DNA from 2 places in the Actinoplanes sp. NPDC048988 genome. Region 2 is predicted to be linked to the other one. Evidence: riboswitches for the same ligand, from Rfam matches in the RefSeq annotation. Region 2 holds a riboswitch; the other holds the start of a gene.

Evidence for each region. A riboswitch is a leader RNA that binds a small molecule or an ion and turns the genes downstream of it on or off. The one in region 2 is predicted to bind glycine.
Region 1: another riboswitch for glycine. It lies ahead of ACGFJ7_RS30070 (L-serine ammonia-lyase); the one in region 2 lies ahead of gcvP (aminomethyl-transferring glycine dehydrogenase).

The regions. Positions count from the first base shown of each region.
Region 1 covers NZ_JBICTW010000011.1:194,053-199,814, reverse strand. Annotated here, with positions in the region: partial or broken gene ACGFJ7_RS30075 (M14 family metallopeptidase) at 1-1,037, shown strand, start outside; glycine riboswitch at 1,789-1,881, shown strand; gene ACGFJ7_RS30070 (L-serine ammonia-lyase) at 2,017-3,474, shown strand; gene ACGFJ7_RS30065 (alpha/beta fold hydrolase) at 3,475-4,719, opposite strand; gene ACGFJ7_RS30060 (NYN domain-containing protein) at 4,790-5,761, shown strand.
Region 2 covers NZ_JBICTW010000003.1:181,003-186,764, reverse strand. Annotated here, with positions in the region: gene ACGFJ7_RS11705 (TetR/AcrR family transcriptional regulator) at 1-114, opposite strand, end outside; gene ACGFJ7_RS11700 (hypothetical protein) at 217-453, shown strand; gene ACGFJ7_RS11695 (hypothetical protein) at 1,178-1,555, opposite strand; gene ACGFJ7_RS11690 (DNA polymerase beta superfamily protein) at 1,675-2,427, opposite strand; gene ACGFJ7_RS11685 (DNA polymerase beta superfamily protein) at 2,424-3,080, opposite strand; gene mgrA (L-glyceraldehyde 3-phosphate reductase) at 3,080-4,075, opposite strand; glycine riboswitch at 4,128-4,223, shown strand; gene gcvP (aminomethyl-transferring glycine dehydrogenase) at 4,295-5,762, shown strand, end outside.

The DNA of each region.
Region 1 (5,762 bases), on a different contig from region 2:
AGGTGCGCGAACTCCAGCGGCAGGGCTTCACCGTGCAGCCGGTGCTGACAACCCTGGACTTCCCGCCCTCGGACGCGCCCTACCACAACTACAGCGAGATGATCGCCGAGGTGAACCAGGCGGTGGCCGCCTATCCGGCGATCGCCAGCAAGCGGGTCATCGGCAAGTCGTACGAGAACCGCGACATCGTGGCCGTGAAGATCTCCGACAACGTCGGTACGGACGAGGCGGAACCGGAGGTCCTGTACGACGCCAACCATCACGCCCGCGAGCACCTGACCGTGGAGATGGCGGTCTACCTGCTGAAACTGTTCACGTCGTCGTACGCCTCGGACACCCGCATCCGCAACATCGTGAACTCGCGCGAGATCTGGATCGTGCCCTCGGTCAACCCGGACGGCGCCGAATACGACATCGCGACCGGCAGCTACCGCTCGTGGCGCAAGAACCGCCAGCCCAACAGCGGCTCGTCGGCGGTCGGCACCGACCCCAACCGCAACTACGGCTACAAGTGGGGCTGCTGCGGCGGTTCCTCGGGTACGCCGTCGTCGCTGACGTACCGGGGCCCGTCGGCCTTCTCGACCCCGGAGACCAGGGCGATCCGCGACTTCGTGAACAGCCGAGTGGTGGGCGGCCGCCAGCAGATCCGCGCGGCGATGGACTTCCACACGTACTCGGAACTGGTCCTCTGGCCCTTCGGCCACACCACGGCCAACACGACGACAGGCATGACGGCCGACGACAACAACACGTTCGCGACGTTCGGCCGCCAGATGGCGGCGACCAACCGCTACACGCCCGAACAGTCGAGCGACCTCTACGTCACGGACGGCGACCTGCTGGACTGGCTGTGGGGAACCCACAAGATCTTCGCCTACACCTTCGAGATGTACCCGACCAGCGCCTCCGCCGGCGGCTTCTACCCGCCGGCCAGCGTCATCACCCGGGAGACGACCCGCAACAGGGAGGCGGCCCTGCTCCTGGCCGAGGTCGCCGACTGCCCCTACAAGGTGATCGGCAAGCAGTCCACCTATTGCACCACCGCCTGACCGAGGTCCCGTTTGTCCCGCGCGGCCGGCCCGATCCCCGATCGAGCCGGCCGCCATGTCTTCCGTCCCGCGCCGCCGTCTCCCGTTCCGCCTTCCGCTCCACGCCGCCGTCTCCCGTTCCGGCTTCTGCTCCGCGCCGCCTTCTTCCGTTTCGCGTTGCGCCCTTCTGCCCGACGCCTTCGCTCTGCCGCTGGCCCATCCCTTCCGCTGGCCCATCCGTCGCTGCCGCGGGTCCGGGTTACCGCCAGAAGCCTGATCCGAAGTGACCCAGGTTCCTAGGATGCCCTCCGGCGTGTGCGCCCGAGCGCATCCCGGGGACGCTCACGAAGCGGCGAACTGCTGCCTGCGGGACAGGGATGGGGCGGAGGGGCAGGGGCCCGAGCAGCGGGCGGCGGCCCTCGAGCCGAGGGCAGCGGGCGACGGCCTTCAAGCGGACGGCGGCTTTCGAGCACAGGGTGGCGGGCGACGGCCTTCAAACACGCGGCGCCTTCGAGCACAGGTGGCGAGGCGGGCGGCGGTGCTGAGCAAAGGCGGGGCGCTCGATCGGTGGATGCTGGCGGAAGTGGCATGACCCGAGTCGGGCCGCTTGGCTGGGCTGATTGCGCCATCAGTGCTCGGCTGGTGCGGCGGATGTCGTAGGCGGTGGCTGCTGAGAGCCCGGGTGGCGTTCAGCTGGGCGTTCTTGACCCTTGGTGAGCGGGGCGGATAGCTTTGGGGGACACAACCGAACATCGCTGTTCGAACCGCTGCGGGAGAGTTCCCGCGCTGGCGGGGCGCCGAAGGAGCAACTTCTCCCTCAGAATCTCTCAGGCCCCGGTACCGCGGCGGTCAGGCGACTCTGGAAAGTCAGGACGCGGCCGGCGTTCTGCGCCCACGGTGCAAGCCGTCCCGTTCGCGGGCGGTGAAGCTCTCAGGCACCCATGACAGAGCGGGGGAGGCCGACCTCGATGAGGAGCCTCACGCCGTCATGGCTGTCTCTGTGTTCGACCTCTTCTCCGTGGGCATCGGGCCGTCCAGCTCGCACACGGTGGGCCCGATGCGCGCGGCCCGCATGTTCGCGCTGCGGCTGGCCGCCAGTGGGCTGATCGGGCGGACCGCCCTCGTGCGGGCGGAGTTGTTCGGCTCGCTCGGTGCTACCGGGCACGGGCACGGCACGCCCAAGGCGGTGCTGCTCGGCCTCGAAGGCGAGACGCCCGAGGCGGTCGACGTGGCGAGCGCCGACGCTCGGGCCGCGCACATCCACGCCACGGGCCGGCTCCTGCTCCTGAGCGCCGCCAACAGCGCGGCTGCCAACAGCGCGGCTGCCAACAGCGCGGCTGCCAACAGCGCGGCCAAAAGCGGCGCGGCCGGAAGCGGCGCGGCGGGAAGCGGGGATGGTGGCGGGTGTGAAGTTGCGGTTGAGGTGGTTTTGCATCGGCGGCGGGCGTTGGCGGGGCATCCGAACGGGATGACGTTCACTGCCCTGGATGGCGATGGGGCGGAGCTGTTCGCCAAGACGTACTTCTCGGTGGGTGGTGGCTTTGTCATCGACGAGGCCAGCGGTGGGGTGCGGGCCGATGACACCGCTCTGCCCTATGCGTTCGCCAGCGGGGGTGAGTTGCTCGCGCTCGTGCGGGAGACCGGGTGGTCGATCTCGCGGCTGATGATGGCCAACGAGACGGTGTGGCGGCCGGAGGCTGAGGTCCGTGCGGGGCTGCTCGGTATCTGGGCTGTCATGCGCGAATGTGTGGACGCCGGGCTCGGCGCTGAGGGGATTCTGCCGGGTGGGCTCAAGGTGCGCCGGCGGGCGGCGGCGACCGCGCGGCAGCTGAGGGCGGCGGGGCGGCCGGCCGAGCATGCGATGGAGTGGCTTACGGCGTACGCCATGGCGGTCAATGAGGAGAACGCGGCCGGTGGGCGTGTGGTGACCGCTCCCACCAACGGGGCGGCGGGGATCATTCCGGCGGTTCTGCGGTACTACCTCGACTTTGTGCCGGGCGCCGACGAGGACGGCGTCGTGCGGTTCCTGTTGGCGGCCGGGGCCGTGGGGATGCTGTTCAAGGAGAACGCCTCCATCTCGGGGGCCGAGGTGGGCTGCCAGGGGGAGGTCGGGTCGGCCTGTGCGATGGCGGCGGCGGGGCTGACCGAGGTGCTGGGTGGCACGCCGGAGCAGGTGGAGAACGCGGCCGAGATCGGCATGGAGCACAACCTGGGGCTGACCTGTGATCCGGTGGGTGGGCTGGTGCAGATTCCGTGCATCGAGCGCAACGGGATGGCCGCGGTCAAGGCGGTCACCGCGGCGCGGATGGCGCTGCGGGGTGATGGGCGGCACCACGTCTCCCTCGACAAGGTCATCAAGACCATGAAGGAGACGGGGGCCGACATGAAGATCAAGTACAAGGAGACGGCGCGGGGTGGGCTGGCCGTCAACGTGATCGAGTGCTGATCAGTAGTCGTTGACGTTCACGGTGACGCGGTGCCGGTCGGAGGGCCAGGCGGGCAGGATCGTCGACTCCCAGCCGCCGCCGCGATGGGCCACCACCACCGAGACGGCCGAACCTGACGGGATGTAGACGTCCATGCCGGTCAGGAACGTCTGGGCGAAGATGTCGGGCAGGGGTGCGCTCAGGTCGGTGACGCGGTCGCTGTTCTTGTCGAAGGCGAAGACGCCGATGACCCGCTTCGACCGTGGGGCGTTGGCCTCGTTGAGGATCTGCCGGCCGTTGATGTAGAGCTTGTCGGCCGACGCCCACCACTCCTTCTGCCGGTTGAGGGTCAGGGCGGTGTGCGCGGGCGAGGTTTCGATGAGGGCGCCGACGCCTTCGCCGGGACGGCCGGCCAGCAGCCGTACGAAGGAGTCGGAGCGCAGGAACGGCTGGAAGTAGAAGTGGTGGTCGGGTGTGCCGGGGCGGACCAGGGTGAACTCGTACCGGGCGAAGGGTGAGAGGGGCACCGGCCCGAACGAGCCGTCGTCGGCGACCGTGACCGTTCGCTTCAGGGAGCGGCCGAGGGTGACGTCGTAGATCCGCACGGTGCCGCCGGAGCCGACGTTGCTGGGGAAGATCACGGCGCGGCCGGAGACCTGGGCGACGGGCGTCGGGGTCAGGGTGGTGGTACGGGGTTGGGCGCCGCGCAGGAACGAGTAGACCGCCCGGAACGACTCCGCCGACGAGACGGTCTGCGTGTGGGACTGATCCGGCAGGGACACGTTGCGGGCGCCGGTGATCGTGCGGGCGGGGTCGCCCTCGCCCCAGATGGCGAGGGTGTCGACGCCGCCGGGTGGGGCCGCGGCCGTACGTCCGTCGAGGTTGACGTAGTGCGCGACGCGCGCGGCGCGGGCCGGTGAGGAGTTCAGGTAGCCCTGGGAGACGAACGTGCCGAGCGAGTGGGCGATGAGGTCGACCCGGTCGGCGCCGGTGTCGGCGAGCAGGCGGCTGATCCGGGCGTCGAGTCCGGTGTAGACCGCGGGCAGGATCGTGGCGATGTTGGGGGAGTCGTACTCGTGGGCTTCGATGACCGCGATGGGGTAGCCGTTGGCGGCGAGCCGCTTGGCCTGGGTCTCGAACTGGGCGGCGGAGCCGGCGCTGCCGTGCACGAAGACGATCGGTCGGAACGGTGTCGAGGCGTACGCGGGAAGGCCTGGAAGAAGTGCGGCGGTCAGCAGGGTGAGCAGGAGCAGTAGTCGGCGCACGATCACACTCCATTGACGTCGGTGATTACTGCACGAAGGGTGCAACTATAAACCGACTAGGCTGAGCGGCGTGGATCAAGAAGAGCGGATCGCCATGTTCCTCGACTACGAGAACCTCGCGATCAGCGCGCGCGAGACCCTGGGCGGCCATCCGTTCGACCTGCGGCCGGTGACCGACGCGCTGGCCGAGCGCGGGCGCGTGGTGGTGCGCCGGGCGTACGCGGACTGGTCGTTCTTCGGCGAGGACCGGCGCATGCTGACCCGCGCCCACGTCGAGCTCATCGAGATTCCGCAGCGTATGGGCGCCTCCCGCAAGAACGCGGCCGACATCAAGATGGTCGTCGACGCCCTCGAGCTGGCCTTCGAGCGGGACTACATCTCCACCTTCGTGCTCGGCACCGGCGACAGCGACTTCACCCCGCTGGTGGCCAAGCTGCGCGAGCTGAACAAGCGGGTGATCGGCGTCGGCATCGAGAAGACGACCTCGGCCCTGCTGCCCCCGGCGTGCGACGAGTTCCTTTACTACGACCGGCTCGAAGGGGTGGCCCAGCCGGCGCTCGAGGTGGAGACCCCGGCCCGCGAGCTCGAGGCGCTGCCGGCCCTGGTCGCGCAGAGCGTCAGCGGCACGATCACCGCCTCCCGGCTCAAGCGGACCCTGCTGCGCAAGGACCCCACCTTCAACGAGGCCGACTACGGGTTCCGCTCCTTCGGTGAGCTGCTGCGCCACCTGGCCGGCGACGGCGTGGTCGAACTGAGCGGCGGCTCCGACCCGGAGGTGTCGCTGCCCGAGCACGGCGACCGGGAGGCCGCGTTCGCCCTGCTTCGCACGGTCGTCGAGGGGCTGGCCGGCCCGGAGGGCTCGGTGGCGCTGTCCGGGCTGAAGAACCAGGTGCGCAAGGCCGAGCCCGGCTTCACCGAGAAAAAGCTCGGTTACCGCAGCTTCCTGCAGTTCGTGCGCGCGGCCGACACGTCCGGCGCGGTCGCTCTGCGCTGGAGTCCCGAGGCGGAGGATTATCTGCTTGTCGCTGGGGCACCAAAATGAC
Region 2 (5,762 bases):
TTCGGCGGCGACATGGCGCAACGTGACGTCCTCGAGGCCGCCGCGGGCGGCGAGCCGCCACACGGCCTCGGCGAGCCGATGCCGGCGTTCCTCGTGATCGACGTGTCGGGGCATGCGGCTGGTCCTCGGCGGCTCGCGGGTGGTGGTCCGATCGTACCAAAATCTGTTATGGTCCGATCGAACCACAACGCGAGCGACGAAGGAGGGGAGATCGCGATGAGGCGTGTCTTCGTGCTGGTCGTGGGCATGGTCCTGTTGGTGGTGGGAGCTCAGGGCGGTATCCGCCTGCTGGCCGACCACGACAACGCCGGCGTCCTGCGCTGGCTGCCGGGCGGATTCGCCGCTCAGCTGGCCGGCTTCGCCGCGATGACCCTGGTCGGCGCCGTCCTGGCCTCGGCGGGCGCGGCGAAGGCCCGCCGATCCGGCTCGGCCGACGGCGGGCAGCGATCGTGACGCGATGGGGTCGCGCGGGGAGCAGCGATGTGCTCACCGCCGGCTGGCCCCGGATGGTCTGAAGGCCCGGAGACCGGTCTCCCAATCGACGACCAGGCGCAGCCGCGACGGCACCGGATCCCACACGAACCAGCCGGCTGTCCGATGCCCTGTCGGCCCCCTGTCGGCCCCCTGCGGCCGGTTGCCCTCGCGCCGCGCGCGATCACCACTCGCCGTCGAGCGGAAGGAGACGAACGTGAGGCGGCGCCGGTCGAGACCGCGGCCCGAGCCTGACCCGGCCAGCGTCAGCTCAGGCGGTGAGTGAGCCGCTGCGACCGTTCGGGGTTGCGGCGGCCGAGGGCAGTGATGTCGGTTCACGCGCGGCAACCCGCTCGCGCTCGCGGAGTTGCCGCCCGGGAGCGCTCGCCGGCGGTTTCGGTCTGCCAGGCGGAGCCCACCCTCCTACGCGCGGCCTGTTCCGAGGTGCGGTGGCCGGAGTGCAGCGGCGTCGGTTCCGGCGCTGGCCGCGACCGTTCGGCGGTGCGGCGGCCGAGGTGTCCCGTCGGCTCAAGCGGCGAGGGCGCCCGCGGCGAGCTGGTCGTCCGCGCGGCGGGCGGCGGTCGAGGTGCCGCGACGTCGGTTCAGGCGGTGAGGGCGCTCGCAGCGAGCTGGTCGGCGGCGCGGCGGGCGGCGGCGCGGCGGGCGGCGGCGCGGCGGGCGGCGGTCGAGGTGCCGCGACGTTGGCTCAGGCGGTGACGGCGCCTGCGGCGAGCTGGTCGGCGGCGCGGCGGGCGGCGGCCAGCCGCAGGCGGGGGTGCCGGGTCTCCCAGGCCGCGCGGACGGCGCGGGGGAGGTTCAGGTCGGGCCAGACGCGGACCAGGGTCGGGCCGTCGAGGTAGGCGCGGAGCTCGGTGACGCGGATGGCCTCGCGCAGGACGTTCTCGTACATCCAGGCAAGCATGGTCGGCTCGGCCAGGTCGAACGCCCGCTGGGGGCCCCACCACAGCCGCAGCGGCAACTCGACCAGGCCGGCGGTGGGCCCGCGCAACTCGCCGAGGGTGCCGGCCACGAGGACCGGCCGGTGGGGCCGGGCCAGATGGACGGGGGCAAGGGTGGCGCTCATGCGATCAGCGTAAACCGACCCCGCCTCCGAAACGTAATTCCTAGATTCCTAGGATGCTTTAGCGGCAGTGCGGCAAGCCGCACCTCGAACAAATACGACGGCTTCGCCGGCCACCGAACTCAAACGGTCGCGAGGCGTGCGTTCACCACGAGCTCGTGCAATGCGGAAACCGCCGAAGCCGGCGGGGTGGCCGGCAATGCGGAACTGTCCCGGGCCGCTTCCAGGGCGTCCCGCAGGGCGGCGGCGTCCTTCAGCAATCGCGACGTCAAAGCCGTGGGGAATGGTCCGTGCTCCGCGTCGCGCTTGAGGGCGATCAGATCCCGTACGTAATCCAGGCCGTTCCCGAGCACATTCAGGTCGGTTTCGAGTTTGCCCGTGCGCATCAGATGCTGTCCGGTGAGCAGGACCCGCAGCAGATACAGCGCCGGTTTCAGGTCGCCGGTCTTGGCGAAAAGCCGTTCCTGGGTGGCGGCGAAACCCAGATAGTGGTGGGCGTGGTTGCTTGTGACGAAGCTCGGGGCCAGTTCCGTCAGGGCCGCGTGCAACGGCGTCGTCGTGACGATCAGCGGGGAGAGCAGCTGTTCGAGGACGTAGCCGTTGCGGCTGTTGAGCAGGCGGGCGAACTTGAGCAGGTCGTGGCTGACCACGTCGAGTTCGACGCCGTCGCGGTAGCCGCCGCTCTGCAGGGTTTCGGGGCCGGTGCGCAGGCCCACCACCTCGGCCGCGGGGAGCAGGTGGGCGGCGCGCAGGTCGAGGTCGGAGTCGACGGAGGCGAAGCCGTAAAGGTGGGCGCCGCTGACCGTCGCGAAGATCACCTGGTGGGGGAGGGTGGCGACGATCTCGGCCGACCAGTCCGGTACCTCGATGGTCATCGGAGGCCTCTTTCCCGTACGCGGACGAGCAACTGGTCGATGGTGGTGCGATCCGGCTCGGAGGGCAACGTGGTTTCCGAGGCCGCGGCGGCGAGATCCTGCTGGAGTTCGGCGGCCCAGCCGGTCACCGACGGCCACGCGACGTCGCCCCGTTTGATCGCGAGCAGTTGATCGCGGAAGGGGCTGACGTCGAGCAGGATGTCGCCGGTGCGCAGGACGTGGGCGCCCGCCATGAGCAGGCGGATCATGTGCATGGCCTGTTTGTGGTTGGTCTGGCCGGTGCGGTCGCGGCGGGCGGCGACGCGGGTGAGCTGGTCGCGGGCGTACGACCCGTACGTGTCGGCGACCCGGCGTGACAGGAACGCCTGCCGTACCGACAGCAGGTCCTCGCCGTCGGGGGTGACGGTTTCGATCAGGGGTGACCAGAGCACTTCGAGCACCGTCGGGTTGGCCTGCAGGGCGAGCGTGCAGAAGCGCTCGATCTCCCAGGAGAACTCTTCCTCGCGGGGGCCGTCGCGGTGGGTGGGTGGCTTGTCGAGGTGCCAGAACAGGCGGGTGGGTGCGGCGTAGACGCCGCGGCGGTCGTGGTCGGACCGCGGGCCGGCCAGGCCGTACGCGCGGGAGCCGACCACGACTCCGAGGATGGTGGTCATTACAGGTCGAGGACCGTGCCGTCGATCTCGCCGATCTCCTCGTCGCTGAGCGGGAGGTTGGTGATGGCGGCGACGTTGTTCTCGAGCTGCTGGACGCTGCTGGCGCCGATGATGAGGCTGGTCATGCGCTCATCGCGCAGGGCCCAGGCCAGGGCCATCTGGGCCAGGGACTGGCCGCGCCGGCGGGCGATGTCGTTGAGGGCGTGGATGCGGGCGAGGGTGTCCTTGTCCAGGTCGCTCTCGTTGAGGAAGTTGCTGGTGCGCACGCGGCTGTCGTCGGGGATGCCGCCGAGGTAGCGGTCGGTGAGCAGGCCCTGCTGCAGGGGGCTGTAGGCGATGGCGCCGGCGCCGGCCGTCTCGAGGGTGTCGAGCAGGTTGTCCTTCTCGATCCAGCGGTTGAGGATCGAGTACGACGGCTGGTGGATCAGCAGCGGGGTGCCGAGTTCGCGCAGGATGCGGGCGGCTTCGGCGGTCTCGGCGGACTTGTAGTTGGAGAGGCCGACGTACTGGGCCTTGCCGGCGCGGACGATGGCGTCGAGGGCGCCCATCGTCTCCTCGAGCGGGGTGTCCGGGTCGGGCCGGTGGTGGTAGAAGATGTCGACGTAGTCGAGGCCGAGGCGCTGCAGGGACTGGTCGAGGCTGCTGACCAGGTATTTGCGGCTTCCCCACTCGCCGTAGGGGCCGGGCCACATGTAGTAGCCGGCTTTGGTGGAGACGACGATCTCGTCCCGGTGCGCCTTGAGGTCGGTGCCGAGGATGCGGCCGAAGTTCGATTCGGCGCTGCCGGCCGGCGGGCCGTAGTTGTTGGCCAGGTCGAAGTGGGTGACGCCGAGGTCGAAGGCGCGGCGGACGATGTCGCGCTGACGCTGCCAGGGGCGCTCGTCGCCGAAGTTGTGCCAGAGGCCGAGCGAGATCACGGGGAGCTTGAGTCCGCTGCGGCCCGTACGCCGGTAGGTCATGGTGTCGTAGCGGTCTTCCGCGGGGGTGTAGGTCACAGTCCTACCCTTCCGGTTTCCTGGCTGTGCTTTATCCACTGGTAGTTTGGTACTTAGCCATGCGGGAGAGATCACCAGGGTTAGTCGGTGGCGCCGAAGGGGCAAATCCTCCCCGGAACCTCTCAGGCAAAAGGACCGCATGGGCAGGCGACTCTGAAGCGTGCTGGTGGGCGTGACAGAGGGGGAGGCCGCCTTGTCGACCTCTCTGTAGGAGCCGTCATGACGTTCGCATCCCGGCACATCGGCCCGGACCAGGACGAGCAGACCCATATGCTCAAGAACATCGGGTACGCGTCGTTGGACGCCCTGATGGACGCCGCGATCCCCGAGGTGATCCGCTGGCACGGCACGCTCGATCTGCCGGCCGCCGCCTCCGAGGAGGAGACGATCGCCGAGTTGCGGGCGATCGCGTCGCGGAACACGGTGACGACCTCGATGATCGGGTTGGGGTACTACGGCACGCACACCCCGGCGGTGATCAAGCGGAACGTGCTGGAGAACCCGGCCTGGTACACGGCGTACACGCCGTATCAGCCGGAGATCAGTCAGGGGCGGCTCGAGGCTCTGCTGAACTTTCAGACGATGGTCACCGATCTGACCGGGCTGACCACCGCGAACGCGTCGATGCTGGACGAGGGCACCGCCGTGGCCGAGGCGATGACGTTGGCCCGGCGGGCTTCGAAGTCCAAGTCTCCGGTGTACGTCGTCGACGCCGACACCCTGCCGCAGACGCTGTCCGTTCTGCGGACCCGGGCGGAGCCGCTCGGCATCGTCATCGAGATCGTTGATCTTGACGGTGGCGCGTCGTTGCCGGACGGGTATTTCGGGCTTCACCTGCAATACCCGGGTGCTTCGGGTGCGGTGCGGGATCACGCCGCCCTGATCGAGCAGGCGCACGCCGCGGGCGCGCTGGTCACGGTGGCGGCCGACCTTCTCGCGCTGACGCTGCTGCGGGCGCCGGGGGAGATCGGCGCCGACATCGCGGCCGGCACCACGCAGCGGTTCGGTGTTCCGCTGGGCTTCGGTGGCCCGCACGCCGGCTACCTCGCGGTGCGGGCCGGGCTCGAGCGGTCGCTGCCGGGCCGGCTGGTCGGTGTGTCGAAGGACGCGGACGGCGCCCCGGCTTACCGGCTGGCGTTGCAGACCCGTGAGCAGCACATCCGCCGGGAGAAGGCGACCAGCAACATTTGCACCGCGCAGGTGCTGCTGGCGGTCATGGCGAGCATGTACGCGGTGTACCACGGCCCGGCCGGTCTGAAGGCCATCGCCAAGCGGGTGCATGATCACGCGCTGACCGTGGCCGGCAGCCTGACCGCGGCCGGCATCTCGGTGACCAGCGACGCGTTCTTCGACACGGTGACCGCCGTGGTGCCGGGCCGGGCCGCCGCGATCGTCGAGGCCGCCGCGGCCGAGGGTGTCGACCTGCGGCTGGCCGACGCCGACCACGTGTCGGTGGCCTGCGACGAGACGACCACGGCGGCGCACGTCGCCACGGTGTTGACCGCCTTCGGCGTGCCGGCCTCCGCGCCGGCGTCGTGCGGCGCGAAGCCGCTCGGGCGTACCACCGAATTCCTGACCCACCCGGTCTTCGGATCGCACCACTCCGAGACGAGCATGCTGCGGTACCTGCGCAAGCTGTCGGACCGGGACTACGCGCTGGACCGGGGCATGATCCCGCTGGGGTCGT